Regions from separate parts of the Streptomyces sp. NPDC096132 genome, predicted to be linked through region 1. Evidence: riboswitches for the same ligand, from Rfam matches in the RefSeq annotation. Region 1 holds a riboswitch; each other region holds the start of a gene.
The links. Region 1 has a riboswitch for cyclic di-AMP ahead of ACIRF9_RS31460 (transglycosylase family protein). Riboswitches for the same ligand answer to the same signal wherever they lie in the genome.
Positions count from the first base shown of each region.

Region 2: another riboswitch for cyclic di-AMP. It lies ahead of ACIRF9_RS43420 (transglycosylase SLT domain-containing protein); the one in region 1 lies ahead of ACIRF9_RS31460 (transglycosylase family protein).
Region 3: another riboswitch for cyclic di-AMP. It lies ahead of ACIRF9_RS29810 (M23 family metallopeptidase); the one in region 1 lies ahead of ACIRF9_RS31460 (transglycosylase family protein).

Region 1 covers NZ_JBIWGA010000015.1:45,120-50,451, reverse strand. Annotated here, with positions in the region: gene ACIRF9_RS31475 (cytochrome P450) at 1-360, opposite strand, end outside; gene ACIRF9_RS31470 (transposase) at 818-1,348, shown strand; gene ACIRF9_RS31465 (transglycosylase family protein) at 1,504-2,493, shown strand; cyclic di-AMP (ydaO/yuaA leader) riboswitch at 2,699-2,868, shown strand; gene ACIRF9_RS31460 (transglycosylase family protein) at 2,873-3,574, shown strand; gene eno (phosphopyruvate hydratase) at 3,887-5,185, shown strand; gene ACIRF9_RS31450 (septum formation initiator family protein) at 5,289-5,332, shown strand, end outside.
Region 2 covers NZ_JBIWGA010000030.1:10,784-16,115, reverse strand. Annotated here, with positions in the region: gene ACIRF9_RS43435 (glycosyltransferase) at 1-158, opposite strand, end outside; gene ACIRF9_RS43430 (GNAT family N-acetyltransferase) at 400-1,464, opposite strand; gene ACIRF9_RS43425 (HAD family hydrolase) at 1,791-2,615, shown strand; gene ACIRF9_RS43420 (transglycosylase SLT domain-containing protein) at 2,663-3,133, opposite strand; cyclic di-AMP (ydaO/yuaA leader) riboswitch at 3,137-3,363, opposite strand; gene ACIRF9_RS43415 (polyprenyl synthetase family protein) at 3,772-4,782, shown strand; gene ACIRF9_RS43410 (outer membrane lipoprotein carrier protein LolA) at 5,057-5,332, shown strand, end outside.
Region 3 covers NZ_JBIWGA010000014.1:21,350-26,681, forward strand. Annotated here, with positions in the region: gene ACIRF9_RS29800 (PrsW family intramembrane metalloprotease) at 1-691, shown strand, start outside; gene ACIRF9_RS29805 (aldo/keto reductase) at 698-1,642, opposite strand; gene ACIRF9_RS29810 (M23 family metallopeptidase) at 1,755-2,798, opposite strand; cyclic di-AMP (ydaO/yuaA leader) riboswitch at 2,806-2,974, opposite strand; tRNA gene ACIRF9_RS29815 (tRNA-Met) at 3,218-3,291, opposite strand; gene ACIRF9_RS29820 (dihydrofolate reductase family protein) at 3,354-4,481, opposite strand; gene ACIRF9_RS29825 (MarR family winged helix-turn-helix transcriptional regulator) at 4,548-5,069, shown strand; gene ribA (GTP cyclohydrolase II) at 5,226-5,332, shown strand, end outside.

The sequences.
Region 1 (5,332 bases):
CAGCCGGGTGTGGTCCGGTGGGTCGATGTTGAGCAGATGCGTCATGAGATTGGCGCTGCGCTCACCAGGGATGCCGGTCCTGCTCCTGCCTTGTGCGTCTTCGGCGTGGTGATCGGGGTTCTTTGAGAGTCGCCCGTCCGCGAGAGCCTGACGTGCATCCGCGTAGGTGGTCACCAGCCATGCTTCGACCCCACTGGGAAGCTTTGTCCAATGGACGGGGGAGTGCTCACGCAGCCAGGCGTAGGCCGGGTAAGGGTCGGCGGCGAACTCCCATGTGAAGAGTTCGGGGGCGGCGTTCGGGACGTTCACAAGATGACCGTATCCAGAACCGGTCCGGGTCTGCGCAGCCACTGAGACCATGACTGAGGCTGATGTATCGGCATATAGCCGGATGGCATGACTTTCATGCGTTTTCCGACGCTGTGCTTGGAAGAGCCCTGGATTCCGAGAAACGCCAGGGGCCCCAGAGCTGGTCAGAGCTCCGGGGCCTTGCCAGCCGTGAAGGGGCCGAGGTGTTCAACGCTACAGCTGTGCCCATGCCTGTTGCCCACCGTGAGTCAGAGCCGACGCGTGTCGTTCGTGCAGCGTTGATGCTGCGGGTCTCGACGCGGGAGCAGACGCGGGGCTATGGGCTCGGTGTCCAGGAGAGTGCAGGCCGTGCCTACATCAGTAACCGACCAGGGTGGGCCCTGTGTCCTGAGCTGATTTTCCGGGACGAAGGGGTGTCCGGGGCGATCGTCGAGCGTCCTGTTCCGACCCCTACCTGACTGCCGATGACGTCGAGGCGGCGGTGTGGACCGAGGTCATGACGCGGGCGGTGGCCGACCTCGCCCACATCCCCGTAGTCGGCCAGGTGGTGAAGGACGCGGCTGTGCAGAAACTCGCAGAGGACGTACGCAGCGCACGGGGGCTCCTCGCCACAGCGAGGGAGGTGCTCGCGGAACAGGAGAAGGCGGAGTTGGATGCGAAGAAGTTCTCAGATCTCACGCGGGTCGCTGGGGAGGAGCTACAGGACGTGGCTCTCTCCGACATGAGGGAAGTGATCGATCTGCTGGGCATCACGGTGAAGCCGCTCGGAGAGGCGCGTAAGCGATCCGGGGTCAAGTGCAAGGTGACCGAATGGCACGCACTGACGGGGACGTTGGTTCCTGCTGACGTGCTTGAATCGGTGTGGCCTGTCGTGGAAGAGCTGATGACAGCGTATTTCCGACGTCGCCAGTTCGCGCGCGGTGCCGTGGACGTTCGCACGCAACTGAACGGGATCCTCCACCGGTTGCGCACCGGCTGTCTCTGGGACGTCCCGCCCCTTGAGGTCGCCAGGGATAACACCGCGGTCGACCAAAGGTGACCGACCCTCAACTCTGTGATCTTCACGTGATCTGCGCGGCATTAACTTGTGACAAGTGATCGTCTGCCGATACGTTCACTCGTCAGCGCGGCGAACGCGTGTGCGCTCGCATCGCACGCCGCGCCGGTCACTGCTGTCCAGAGAAAGGCCCCCGCATGCTCACCGGGAACGGTCGTCACCGTCGCCCCCGTCAGGCTCCGGCCCTCCTCGTCGCGGCCGGAGTGACCGGCTCCGCCATCGCCCTCCCGCTGTTCGCCGCAAGCGGCGCGAGCGCCGCCGACGGCACGGTGTGGGACAAGGTGGCGCAGTGCGAGACCGGCGGTTCCTGGAGCGCCGACGAGGGCAACGGCGAGTACGGCGGTCTGAGCCTCACCCAGGAGGACTGGGAGACCTACGACGGACTCGACTACGCCGCCGGCCCCGACCTGGCCAGCCGCAACCAGCAGATAGCCGTGGCGCAGAAGGTCCTCGCGGCCGAGGGCGTCGGCGCCTGGGGCACCTGCGGGCTGACGTCCGGGCTCACCAAGGAGAACGGTGCGTTGAGCGTGGACACCGGGGTGGGGGACGAAGAGTCCGACTCGTCCGCATCCTCCGGATTGTCCGACCTGTCCAAGGGTTCGTCGTCCGACTCCGGAAAGTCCGGCGACTCAGGCGGCTCCGGCAACTCCGACGAAGACTCGGCCGATTCCTCCGGCGATTCGTCCGGTTCGGCCTCTGAGTCCCCTTCGTCCTCTTCGTCCCCGGAGGCGAACGACTCCGACAAGTCGGGCACTTCGGATGAAGCCTCCGATGACGCGGAGGGTGCCGACAGTTCGCCCACGGCCATCCCGGAAGTGGACGACTCGGACAATCCGGCCCAGGCGGAGGGTTCTTGGAGCCTCGTGGACACCGGCTCCCTCGGCTCCGGCCGCCATCGTGGCGCCACCGCCGACGAGACCGTGGCGGACAACACCTCCACCGCCTCCTCCGGCCGGCACGCGGCGAGCGTCTACACGGTCCAGGAGGGTGACACCCTCGCCTCCATCGCCGACTCCCTTGACCTCGACGGCGGATGGCGTGCGCTCTACGCCGAGAACAAGGACGTCATCGGCGCCGACCCGAGCGACATCACCCCCGGTCAGACCCTGGACACCGGCGTCGAATAGGGGCGGAACACCCAGAAAAACACCGGGAGTTCACGTCCCGCTTCGCGCCGAATGTCCGGTTTGGTGAAAGTGTGGGATGAGTCTCAGAAGTCGTGATCGTCTTTGAAATTCCCCGGATCGCGTGTCTACGGTCATGACCGCTCGGCAACCCGAGCCCCGGCTGCCGTAACGCCGAATCCTGCCAGTGGCAGCCCGGGAACAGTCGTCGCGTCAAGCGCCGTAGGCAGGAGCGGGGGACCCAAGGTAAGTGCCGGGCCCGGCGGTTGACCGCCGGAACCGGCTCGGGGTGAAGCCGCGCACCATGAGGTGCGCGGCCGGGCAACTCAACCGGCCCGAACCCGACAGCTCACCTCGCAGGCGTCGGTGAGGGGATCGATCCATGCTGTTTTCCGGCAAGGGCAAGCACCGTCGTCCGAACAAGGCCACCCGCGTCGCCGCGCTCGCCGGCGTCACCGGTGTCGCCATCGCCGCCCCGCTGATGGCGGCCGGCAACGCCTCCGCCGCCACCGCCTCCGAGTGGGACGCGGTCGCCCAGTGCGAGTCCGGCGGCAACTGGTCCATCAACACCGGCAACGGCTACTACGGCGGCCTGCAGTTCTCGGCCTCCACCTGGGCCGCCTACGGCGGCACCGCCTACGCCGCGCGCGCCGACCTCGCCGGCAAGGAACAGCAGATCACCGTCGCCGAGAAGGTCCTCGCGGGTCAGGGCAAGGGCGCCTGGCCGGTCTGCGGCACGGGTCTGTCCAGCACCCCGTACGCCGGTGGCGGCTCCTCCAGCTCCGCCGACTCCTCCTCGTCGAGCAGCGCCGGCTCCTCGGACACCACCACGCGTTCGACCGAGCAGCAGAGCGCCTCCCGCTCCGCCGAGCGCCCCGCCGCCTCCAAGACGGTCACCACCCCGACCGGCAAGAAGGTGAAGAAGGGCGACGGCGAGTACAAGGTCGTCAAGGGCGACACCCTCAGCTCCATCGCCGAGAAGCACAAGGTCAAGGGCGGCTGGCAGAAGCTGTTCCAGCTGAACAAGGACATCGTCGAGGACGCCGACCTCATCTACCCGGGTCAGCAGCTGCACCTGAAGTGACACCTGCTTCCCAGCGGGGCCACAGGCCGCTCACAAGGTGGCCCCGCACACTGAAGGCCTCGTGAGGGTCACCCCCCGTCCCCACGGGCTCCCCGCTCCGGTGCGTGTTCCCCCGTACGCACCGGGGCGGGGTTTTTCTTTGCCCGTGTGTTCGCCTCCGCGCCACCCGCCCTTTGTTCCGATGGGGAACAATGTGTACGGTCAGTTTGTCCACGGGGCGGTCGGTCGGCTGCCGACGCCCCGAAGGCGGTTAGGCTCTAGTCGCAAGGCCCACGCGGCCCCGCACAACCAGCGTCACATCCCAAGAAGGAGATGCTCGTGCCGTCCATCGACGTCGTCGTAGCCCGGGAAATCCTGGACTCCCGAGGCAACCCCACGGTCGAGGTCGAGGTCGGCCTCGACGACGGCAGCACGGGTCGTGCCGCCGTCCCGTCCGGCGCTTCCACCGGCGCCTTCGAGGCCATCGAGCTCCGCGACGGTGACCCCAACCGCTACCAGGGCAAGGGTGTCGAGAAGGCCGTCCTCGCCGTCATCGAGCAGATCGGCCCGGAGCTGGTCGGCTACGACGCCACCGAGCAGCGTCTGATCGACCAGGCCATGTTCGACCTGGACGCCACCGACAACAAGGGCTCCCTCGGCGCCAACGCCATCCTCGGCGTCTCGCTCGCCGTCGCCCACGCCGCCTCCGAGGCCAGCGACCTCCCGCTCTTCCGCTACCTGGGCGGCCCCAACGCGCACCTGCTGCCGGTGCCGATGATGAACATCCTGAACGGCGGCTCGCACGCCGACTCCAACGTGGACATCCAGGAGTTCATGATCGCGCCGATCGGCGCGGAGTCCTTCTCCGAGGCCCTGCGCTGGGGCACCGAGGTCTACCACACCCTCAAGAAGGTCCTGAAGTCCAAGGGCCTGTCCACCGGCCTCGGCGACGAGGGCGGCTTCGCCCCGAACCTCGGCTCCAACCGCGAGGCCCTCGACCTCATCCTCGAGGCCATCAAGGAAGCCGGTTACATCCCCGGCGAGCAGATCGCCCTCGCCCTCGACGTCGCCGCCTCCGAGTTCTACAAGGACGGCAAGTACCTCTTCGAGGGCAAGGACCGCTCCGCCGCCGAGATGACGGAGTACTACGAGGAGCTCGTCGCGGCCTACCCGCTCGTCTCCATCGAGGATCCGCTGTTCGAGGACGACTGGGCCGGCTGGAAGGTCATCACCGACCGTCTGGGCGACAAGGTCCAGCTCGTCGGCGACGACCTGTTCGTCACCAACCCCGAGCGCCTCGCCCGCGGCATCGAGGAGGGCACCGCCAACGCCCTGCTCGTGAAGGTGAACCAGATCGGTTCGCTGACCGAGACCCTGGACGCCGTCGAGCTGGCCCAGCGCAACGGCTTCAAGTGCATGATGTCGCACCGCTCCGGCGAGACCGAGGACGTCACCATCGCCGACCTGGCCGTCGCCACCAACTGCGGCCAGATCAAGACCGGCGCCCCGGCCCGCTCCGAGCGCGTCGCCAAGTACAACCAGCTGCTGCGCATCGAGGAGATCCTCGACGACGCCGCGGTGTACGCCGGCCGCTCGGCCTTCCCGCGGTTCCGTGGGGTCTCCAAGGGCTGACCCCGCCCGGGTCAAGCGATAGCCAGTCGTACGTACGTCCCCGTACTCGGTCCCGTACCGTGTGCGGGGACGTACGCGCGTGTGAAAAGGGGAGGCAGTACCGATGGCCGTGAAGGACCGGGACCGTTTCTCCACCGCGACCAGGCT
Region 2 (5,332 bases), on a different contig from region 1:
CTCCTCACCAGCACGAACACCTCGCCGTGCGTGACGGGCGGGCTGCCCGGTCCGGGTTTCGGCCCGCCCCCGTCGTCCAGCTCCAGCTCGGCGATCTGCACCGGTCTGATGCCGAGGAACTCCTGGATCTCCTGTTGTGCACGTGTCGCGCGGAACATGAACCCCCCTTGTGTCATGACCGTCTGGCCCGTCCAGGCCGTCCGGCCCGTCCCGGCCGTCCGGCCCGTCCCGGCCGTCCGGCCCGTCCAGGCCGTGTGGCCGTCCCGACTGTCCGGCCGTCCCGACTGTCCAGCCGTCCCGACTGTCCGGCCGTCCCGACTGTCCGGCCGTCCCGACTGTCCGGCCGTCCCGGCTGTGTGGCCGTCGCGGCCGTGTGGCCCGTCCCGGTCGTGTTGGCTGTCAGGAACGGCGCAGCCGCCCCGCGCCCTTCAAGGTCCGTGCGGCCAGGGCCGCGAGCCTCGGCCGGCCGCGTACGAAGTGGTGCGCGCGGCGGGACGGCTCACGGCTGAGCCAGTGGAGCGCGGCGCCCACCCCCGGACGCGTCCACGCTCCCTCGTACACGGGAATCTCCCCCGTCTTCAGCGAGTCCTTGTACTCGGCCGCCCCCCGCCCCAGGTCGAGCAGGCCGATCCCCTCGGCGGCGGCCGCCTCGGCCATCCGCAGATGCAGCACCAGACCCGGCGAGTACTTCGAGAACTCCGTGTCGTACGACGGGAACCAGCAGGCCAGGACGGTCGCCGACCGCAGCCCGAAGTGGGCGGCGATCGGCTCGCCGCCGGCGTAGAGGACGGACAGTGTGCCGGAGCACTCCGGCGCGCGCGTCTCGTGCAGCGTGTGCACGAGACGGGTGATCCAGTCCTGCGCGAACCGGTCCCGGCGCCCGGTCCTGCGGTACTGCGCCGACTTCCACGCCATGAGGGTGCGCAGCGCGGCCGGGTCGCGTTCGTCGAACACGAACCGCAGCTCGCCGACCTGGCGGCCGAGCCTGCGCTCCTTGGCGAGGGTCGTCTTCAGGAACTTCGGCGACTGGGCCCGCAGGACGGACTCGTACGTCTCGTAGCCCTTCTCCACGTCGATGACGTAGGAGGTGTACTCCGCGGCCGCGTGCGGCACGAACAGCCCCTGTTCCGCCTCGAGGTTGTCGAAGGCGAAGCTGGACAGGGAAGAACCCCGCATCAGTTCGTCGACGTTCAGCCCGAGGCCCGGCGCCAGTACGGCGCCCTGCGCGTCCGAGACGCCGTACGCGAGGGCCTGGCCCTGGCCGAGCCCGCCGCGCTCATGGGGCAGGAAGCCGACCGGCTCGCGCCCCTCGTACACCACCGCCACACGCGCGCGTGACCGCACGCGGCCCACGGCGTCGGTGAACTCCGGTTCCATGAAGGGGTTGCGCGGCGCGGTCGACATGGCGCGCAGCGCGCGCCACCGCTCCCGTTCCCCCTCGCCGAGATCCTCCGGCCTCAGCACACGGATACGCCCACTGCTCAACCTGACCCCCCGATCAAGTCCCCCCTGGACACATGGACGGTACCGCTCCAGACCGGGCGCACGGTAGGTAGCGAAGCATGTTGTTGCCAACCGGTACAGAGGCCTTTAACCGGTCGCTACCCGGCGATGCGGTGGAAAGCCATTTCTCGCCACTCTCGCCATTTCTCGCCCGGCCGATCCCCTCCATCCCGGGCATCAACAGCGATCGGTCAACAAAAGAAGGGGAGTTGACACAAGAGGGCCGGACTCCGTCCTGGTCCGGTTCAGGTCGAGTCCGGCGGGTGCGGGATCCGTATTCTCTGATCATGGCCGCACCCATCGCATACGCCGAGCGCACCGCGTACTCCCTCATCGCCACCGACCTGGACGGAACGCTGCTGCGCGGCGACGACACGTTCTCCGACCGGTCGCTCGACGCGCTCGCGCGGGTGGCGGCCGCCGGGGCGCGCCACCTGGTGGTGACCGGCCGCCCCGCGCCCCGCGTACGCCCGTTGCTCGACCGCCTGCACAGCAGGGGGCTCGCGGTGTGCGGACAGGGCGCGCAGTTGTACGACGCCGGCGCGAACCGTCTGCTGTGGTCGGTCACCCTGGACCGGGAACTCGCGGAGACCGCGCTGGGCAAGATCGAGGCCGAGGTCGGGCAGGTGTACGCGGCCGTCGACCAGGACGGCGTCGACGGGCTGACGCTGATCGAGCCGGGCTACCGGATGCCGCACCCGACCCTGCCCGCCCTGCGCGTGGAGCGGCGCGACGACCTGTGGTGCGAGCCGATCAGCAAGGTGCTGCTGCGCCATCCCAGCCTGTCCGACGACGAACTGGCGGCGACGGCCCGTTCGGTGGTCGGCTCGCTCGCCACCGTCACCATGTCGGGGCCGGGCACGGTGGAGCTGCAGCCGTGCGGGATCACCAAGGCGACGGGGCTGGCCCTGGCCGCCGAGCATCTGGGCCTGCGGCCCGAGGACACCCTGGCCTTCGGGGACATGCCCAACGACATCCCGATGTTCGACTGGGCCGGCCGCGGTGTCGCGATGGCCAATGCCCACCCGGAGCTGAAGGCGGTGGCCGACGAGGTGACGACGCCGAACGAGGACGACGGCGTGGCCGTCGTCCTCGAACGTCTCTATCCGTAGCGGCTCGGCTCAGTACGCGCCGAACACGTTATCCGTAGCGGCTCGGCTCAGTACGCGCCGAACACGTTGTCGATCGAGCCGTAGCGCGCGGCCGCGTAGTTGCAGGCGGCGGTGATGTTCGCGACCGGCTCGTAGGGGTCCCACGACGTGCCGGACACGTGGTACGCGTTGAAGGTCGGGTCGATCACCTGCAGCAGGCCCTTGGACGGGGTGCCGGCGGCCGCGTTGGAGTCCCAGAGGTTGACGGCGGACGGGTTGCCCGAGGACTCCCGCATCACGTTGCGGTAGATGCCGTTGTAGGTGCCCGGGATCCCGTGCTGCGCCATGACCTGGAGCGACGCGCGGATCCAGCCGTCGAGGTTGTTGGCGTAGCCGAGGCTGGTGGCGGTGGTCACGGTCGGGGTGGCCGCGGAGGCGGCGGTCGCGCCGAAGAGCGGGAGGGCGAGCACGGTGACGCCGGTGGCGGCGACGGCGAGCGTGCGGGCGAGGCGGCGGGAGCGGCGGGGCTGAGCGGGCATGGCGAAGTTCCTCTCCGTCGCCTGCGAGGTGAGCTGTCGGGTTCGGGCGGGAGCTGCCCGGCCGTGTCCTCGCGGACACGACTTCACCCCGAGCCGTCCCGTTGTGTCCGGTACATGTCCAGAGACATGGCCGGGCGCATCGGGTGCGGCGACTTACCTGGTTCCCCCGCTCCTGCCGTGGTCTTCTCGGTGGGTGTCCGGGCGGTGGCAGGATTCGGCGTCCGCCCGACAGGCCGGGAACGTATGCGAGAGCACATGTCCGGAACAAGTGGCGGATTCACAGTTCACCCCTATTGACCTTGATCTGTGCTCTATGAGGTGCTTGATCCTTTGTTGCTGCAAAGTGTCAACTCGCTTGAGCGGCACGAGGTGTCGGGGCGCCGCGAAGGGGAACCGGAAGGGGGGCGGTTGGGCCGGGCGAGTGAGCCAACTCACCAGCGATCACAAGAGGGGTGAATCGGGCAATAAACCCAGATGGCGGCTTAAGGGGTGCCCCTTCTCATAGGGCCTGTCCGGGCTGTCACCGTGGGGGCTCGCGGTGATCGAAACATGACCGGATACGCTGACTTGAGTGAGCGCAGAGACCTATCGACAAACCGCGTAGTCGCTTGTAGACACCAGCAGACAGGAGACCCCTCGTGACCGTCGTCGAGCCGTTTGGGCTGAACGTGCGGGACCAGGCTCTCGAAGCCGATGTCCAGGCCGGACTGGCGGCTGTCGAGGAAGGCTTGCTCGAGGCCACCAAGAGTGAGGTGCCGTTCATCACCGAGGCGGCCCAGCACCTGCTGCGGGCCGGCGGGAAGCGGTTCCGGCCGCTGCTCGTGATGCTCGCGGCGCGGTTCGGTGACCCGTACGCGCCGGGGATCGTCCCCTCGGCCGTCGTGGTCGAGCTCACCCATCTGGCCACTCTGTACCACGACGACGTGATGGACGAGGCCGCGGTGCGGCGCGGGGTGCCCAGCGCGAACGCCCACTGGGGCAACTCGCTCGCCGTCCTCACCGGCGACTTCCTCTTCGCGCGCGCCTCGCACATCCTGGCCGACCTCGGCCCCGAGGCGGTGCGGGTGCAGGCGGAGGCGTTCGAGCGGCTGGTCACCGGCCAGATCCTGGAGACGGCGGGCCCGGTCGACGGCCGTGACCCGGTCGACCACTACCTCGACGTGCTCGGCGGCAAGACCGGCTCCCTCGTGGCGGTGTCCTGCCGCTTCGGCGCGATGATGTCGGGCGCCGACGAGACGGTGGTGGACGTACTGACCCAGTACGGGGAGCGGCTCGGCGTCGCCTTCCAGCTCGCCGACGACGTCCTCGACATCGCCTCCGACTCCCACGAGTCGGGCAAGACACCGGGCACGGACCTGCGCGAGGGCGTCCCCACCCTTCCGGTGCTGCGGCTGCGCGAGCGCGCGGCCCAGCAGAAGCTGCCCGAGGACATCGCGCTGTGCGAGCTCCTCGACTCCGACCTGAGCGACGACGCCAAGCTCGCCGAGGCGGTCGCGGCCCTGCGCGCCCACCCGGCGCTGGAGCAGGCCCGCCGCGACACGGTGCGCTACGCCGAGGAGGCACGGGCCGCGCTGGCACCGCTCACGGAGTGCGACGCGAAGGTGGCCCTCATGGGACTCTGCGACGCGGTGGTCCACCGAGCCGGCTGACCCGCCGACGCCGACCTCACCCCCGCTCCCGCGGTCGCCGGCCACGCTCGGGGCGGCGACCCCTACGGGTCGGGGGACCCCGTCGTCCTCCGTGTCATACCGCAGGTGTACGCGGAGTTGAGTCCATGGGTTGACGCTTCCTCATGGGGCATTTGGTCAGATGGGAATCACGGAAAACACCACTCCTCACCGATTCGGGTGAGAATGGCGGCACGGGGTGGGGACGTTCAACGTGAGATGACCAGCCGCCGCCGACGACGGAGGTAAGGCACACATGGCACCGAACGCATCCGACGACAGCATGACCGCCGAGGAGACGGACGACCTGCGCGTCGGGCGGCGCAAGGCCGTGCGGTACGTCGTCCCGGTGACCGTGATCGGCGTCGCCGCGGCGACGATCGGCCTGGTCCCGGCGCTCGCCGACTCCGGCGACCCGGACCTGCCGAAGATCACCGCCCAGCAGCTCCTCGACAAGATCGCCGCTTCGGACGTGCAGCAGCTGTCCGGCACCGTGAAGATCAGCACCGACCTGGGCCTGCCCGACCTCGGC
Region 3 (5,332 bases), on a different contig from region 1:
CTCCGGCGACCGGCAGCGCGTACGGCGCGTCCTGGTCCCGCCAGCCGGACTGCTGCTCGCGATGGGCATGCACGCCCTGTGGAACGGCTCGTCGACCTTCGGCGAGTTCGGGTTCTTCGCGGTGTACGCGGCGTTCATGGTGCCCGCGTTCGGGCTGCTGACCTGGCTGGTCGTGTGGACCCGTCAGCGGGAGCTGCGCACGGTCCGCGAGGAGCTGCCCGCCTACACGGCCGCCGGCTGGCTCGTCCCGGCCGAGCCGTACGCGCTCGGCTCGATGCGGGCACGGCGGCTGGCCCGTGAGTACGCCAGGCAGCACCTCGGCCGGCCGGCCGCGCGGGCGGTGGCGGAGTACGAGGCGTACGCGACCTCCCTGGCGTTCCTGCGGCACCGGGGACGCAACGGGCGGGCGGGCGCCGACTTCGTCGTACGCGAGAGGGAGTTGCTGAACGAGCTGTGGCGGCGCAAGGACGTCGCCCGGCCCGCGCTGGACCACGCGGCCCGGATGACGGCCCCGCCGGTCCGCGTGGCGATGCCCGCGGCGCCCTGGCCGGTCCACGGGGGCTACGGGTACGGGCAGGGGTACGGCCCGGGTCACGGCCCCGGGTACGGGTACCCGGCGGGGCAGGCGTACGGGTACGGCTACGGGTATCCCGCGGGTCCGTATCCCGCCGCCAACCCCTATCAGTCGTAGGGAGGATCAGGCCGAGGCCCGGGTCAGCCGGGCGATCTCGTCCTCGGTCAGCTCCAGCCCGGCCACCCCGAGCAGGGCCGGCAGCTGTTCGAGCGACCGCGCGGAGGCGATCGGTGCGACCACCGTCGGCTGGGCGGCGAGCCAGGCCAGGGCGACCGTGGCGGCCTCGGTGCCGCGGGCGGCGGCGATCTCGTCGAGGGCGGTGAGGACGCGCCGGCCCCGCTCGGAGTCGAGGTGCCTGGCGGCGCCCGCGGACCGCGGGCTCCGCACGGTCGTACCGGGCCGGTACTTGCCGGTGAGGAAGCCGGACGCGAGGGCGTAGTAGGGGACCGCGGCGAGGCCGGCGCGGGCGGCGAGGTCCTGGAGGGCGCCCTCGTAGGTGTCGCGGGAGACCAGGTTGTAGTGGGGCTGGAGGGCGACGTACCGGGCGAGGCCCTCGCGGTCGGAGAACTCCAGTGACTCCTGAAGGCGTTCGGGCGTGATGTTGGAGGCGGCGATGTGCCGCACCTTGCCCGCCCGCACCAGCTCGTCGAGCGCACCGATGATCTCCTCGACCGGCACCTCGGGCTTGTCGAAGTGCGTGTAGTAGAGGTCGATGTGGTCCGTGCCGAGGCGGCGCAGGGAGGCGTCGGCGGCGGCCTTGATGTTGGCGGCGGTCAGGCCGGGGAACTCGGGGTGCTGGCTGACCTTGGTGGCGATGACGACGTCGTCGCGGTTGCCGCGGGAAGCCACCCACCTGCCGATGATGGTCTCGGACTCGCCGCCGCCGTTGCCCTCGACCCAGGCCGAGTAGGAGTCGGCGGTGTCGACGAAGTTGCCGCCGGCGGCCGCGTAGGCGTCGAGGACGGCGAAGGAGGCCGCCTCGTCGGCGGTCCAGCCGAAGACGTTGCCGCCGAGGGAGAGGGGGAAGACCTCGAGGTCGGAGGAGCCGAGCTTGCGCAGAGAAGTCATGTTCAACGTCAACAACGGCGTCGGAGCGGCCCATTCCGACGTCGTACGAACAACGCGTGAACGGAACCGCTCCGTGCCGGGGATGTCTCCGGGGTCTCCCTGAGGGGAGATGTCAGGGGTTGAGGCCCTTGCTGCGCAGCCAGGCCATCGGGTCGACGCCGTCGGCGCTGCCGTTCGGGTGGACCTCGAGGTGGAGGTGGGCGCCGGTCACGTTGCCGGTGGCGCCCACGCGGCCGATCACGTCACCGGTGGCGACCTTCTGGCCGACGCTGACGCTGATCGACGACTGGTGGCAGAACCAGATCTCGGTGCCGTCGTCCAGGGTGAGGATGGTGCGGTAGCCGTAGGCCCCGGCCCAGCCCGCCTCGGTGATGGTGCCGCTGTGGACGGCCTTGATGAGCGTGCCGGTGGGGGCGGCGAAGTCCAGACCGGTGTGGTAGCCGGAGGACCAGAGGGAGCCGGCCTGACCGAAGGTCGAGGTGATGGTGTACGAGGAGGTCGGCAGCGTGTACTGCTTGGCCAGCTCGGCCAGGCGCGCGGCCTCGGCCTTCTCCTTGGCGGCCTCCTCGGCCTTCTCCTTCGCGGCGGCGGCCTCGGCCTCCGCCTGCTTCTCGGCCTTGGCGACGGCGGCCGCCTCCGCCTTGGCCGCGGCGGCCTCGGCGACGGCCTGGGCCTTGGAGGCGACCTGGGTCTGCTGCGACTCGGCCTGCGCCATGATCCGGTTGCGCAGTGCCTCGCCGGCGTCGGAGGAGCCGCTCTGGTCGGTCGCGTCCGGGGCCTCGGCGCCGAAGCTCGAGAGGGCGGGCGCGGCGTCCTGGGCGGAGTCGTCGTCGGAGATGAGCGAGCCCACGCCCGGCAGGTCCGGCATGGAGATGGAGACCGGGGGCTTGCCGGTGTTGGCGCTGGCCATCCCGCCGGCGCTGAAGGCGGCTATGACGCCGACGCCGAGGACGGTGGAGCTGCGGGCGAACCCGCCGCCGCCGCGCTGCTTGGCGACCCGGTGCTTGCCCCGGACCGGGGCAAGGGACTCCTCGGTGGGATTCCACTCCTCCCAGGGGCCCTCGTCGGTGCGGTAGCTGCCGTAGCCGAAGGTCTCGGAAGAGGAGCGCTGGCTCGGCACGAACGGGGCTTCTGGGGCAGGCCGGTTGGACGCCACGCGGGCGTACTCCTTTCCTTCCGTCGCCTACCGGGTTAGCTGACGGGTTCGGAGCGGGAAGGTCTCCTACGCGCGTAAACCGTTCGTGACTCTCCGAGTTCACGGCGGCCTTCGGCGCGATTCACCCCAAGGTGGTGGTTCCCCGGTTCCCTTACGGGATTCGGCGCGTGCGCACGGAGCCGACTCTTGTGACGGCTGGGACGACCGCGCTGCGTTATCGAACGTTAATAGACCTGGGGGCGGCTTTCCAAGCTCTTCCGCTTGATCAACAACATTTTTGGCCTGGACTTTCAGGCCATGACTGTTGAAAAACGGGCGAGTTGACCGGAATGCACAGCGGACGCACAGTCACCGGCCGGTCAGACCGGGAACACACCGAGGGCCGGAACCCTGTCAGGGTTCCGGCCCTCGGCCTTCAGTAGCGGGGACAGGATTTGAACCTGCGACCTCTGGGTTATGAGCCCAGCGAGCTACCGAGCTGCTCCACCCCGCGTCGGTATGACACCAGTGTACGCCATCCGCGGGACCGAAAGTCCCAGGGTGGTGCGAGGCCCCTCACACGAGGTGCCGGTTGGGCGCCTTGGCCTGCTCCGCGTACTCCGGGAGTACGACGACGTCGGCGCCCTCGGCGGCCAGGAGACCGTTGCCGTCGGCGGCCGTCACGAAGGTGTCCGGCTCCTGCCAGGCGGTGACCACCCGGCGCACGCCCGCGTCGAGGATGAGCCGGGCGCAGGGCCGCGGGCGGGAGGAGCGGCGGGCGCAGGGTTCCAGGCTGCTGTAGACGGTGGCCGTGGCCAGACGGGGGTCGGCGGGGTCGAGTTTGGCGAGGGCCGCCTCCTCGGCGTGGACGACCGGGTCGCCGGCCTCGCGGGAGTGGCCGCGGGCGAGTTCCGTGCCGTCGGCGGCGACGATCACCGCGCCGACGCTGAAGGCGGTCCGCGAGGGCGGGCAGAGGGCGGCGAGCTCGCAGGCGAGGGCCAGCCAGAGGCGGTCGGCGGCGGACGGGAGGGGGCCGGTGCCGGGGGCGGTGGGTTCGTAGCGCATGAGGACCACGTCCTCGATCCGTCGGGTCTCGGTCAGGCGCAGACGTCCGCCCTGGTAGGCGCCGGGGCCGAAGAGGCGGGGCGCGTCCGGGTCGCCCACGAAGAGAGGGGCGAGGACGAGCTGGAGTTCGTCGGCGAGGCCCTGCTGGAGGAGCTGGGTGTGGATGGTGCCGCCGCCCTCGACCATGAGCCGGTGGACGCCGCGCTCGTCGTGGAGGTGGTGGAGGAGCCGGCGCCAGTCGAGCTCGGGGCCGAGCGGGACGACGTCCGCGGCGATGCCGAGCGCCCGGGCCCGCTCGGCGCCCTTCTCCGTCGTATAGACGACCTTGTCGCCGCCCGTGTGCCAGAAGTTCGCCGCCGGGTCGAGGTCGCCGGAGCCGCTGACGGTGACCTTGAGGGGGTATTCCGGCTGTCCGGCCGCCGTGCGGGCGGCGCGGCGGTCGGCGGAGTTCACGAGCAGGCGGGGGTTGTCGGCGCGGATGGTGCCGGCGCCGATGAGGATCGCGTCGACGGAGGCCCGTACCTCGTCGACGCGGTCGAAGTCGGCGGGGCTGGAGAGGAGCAGGCGCTCGGGGGTGGTGTCGTCCAGGTAGCCGTCGAGGGAGACGGCGGCGGACAGCAGGACGTACGGGTACGACATCGACGCGGCTCTCCCTGGCGACGGGCGGATCTTGGTTCAAGTTTGAAACAAACCTACACTGAGTGCATGACGACCCGCTGGCTCACCCCCGAGGAGCAGCGCGCCTGGCGCGCGTATGTCGCCGGGTACCTCCTCCTGGACGACGCGATCGACCGGCAGCTCCAGCAGGAGGCCGGCATGCCCCACCTCTATTACTCCATCCTCGCCAACCTCTCCGAGATTCCGGAGCGGCGGCTGCGGATGACCGATCTCGCGGAGCGGCTGAAGATCACGCGCAGCCGGCTCACGTACGCGGTGACCCGACTCGAGAAGGACGGACTGCTGCGGCGCGAGAACTGCCGGTGGGACAAGCGCGGGAGCATCGCGGTGCTGACGGACGAGGGCATGGCGGTCCTGGAGGCGACGGCTCCCGGCCATGTCGAGACGGTCCGCTCCATGCTGTTCGACCGGCTCACACCCGAGCAGGTGGGACAGCTGGAGGAGATCTTCACGCAGGTCGCGCGGGGTTTCCAGGAGGACGGCGGGGAGGCCGCGCCGGAGGATCTTCCATGGCGCCGGCGCTCGTCGCCCTGCTCCGGGACCTCATGAGGCACGTCGCGGACGGCTCCGGGACCTCATGAGGCACATCACAAATACGTTGCTTCAAATTTAAAGCATAGGGTAGGGTCTCGATTCGTTGGATCTGCTTCAAATCTGAAGCAGAGACTGGCTCGTTCATCGCCCCACCGGACCCGGGAGACCCGCATGCCCGACACCCCCGCCGCCACCCAGCGCGCCCGCGTCCGGGTACCGCTGCGCTTCCACGACGGCTACTCCGTCGACGCCGAGCTCGTCACCTTCCACGGCCTGGC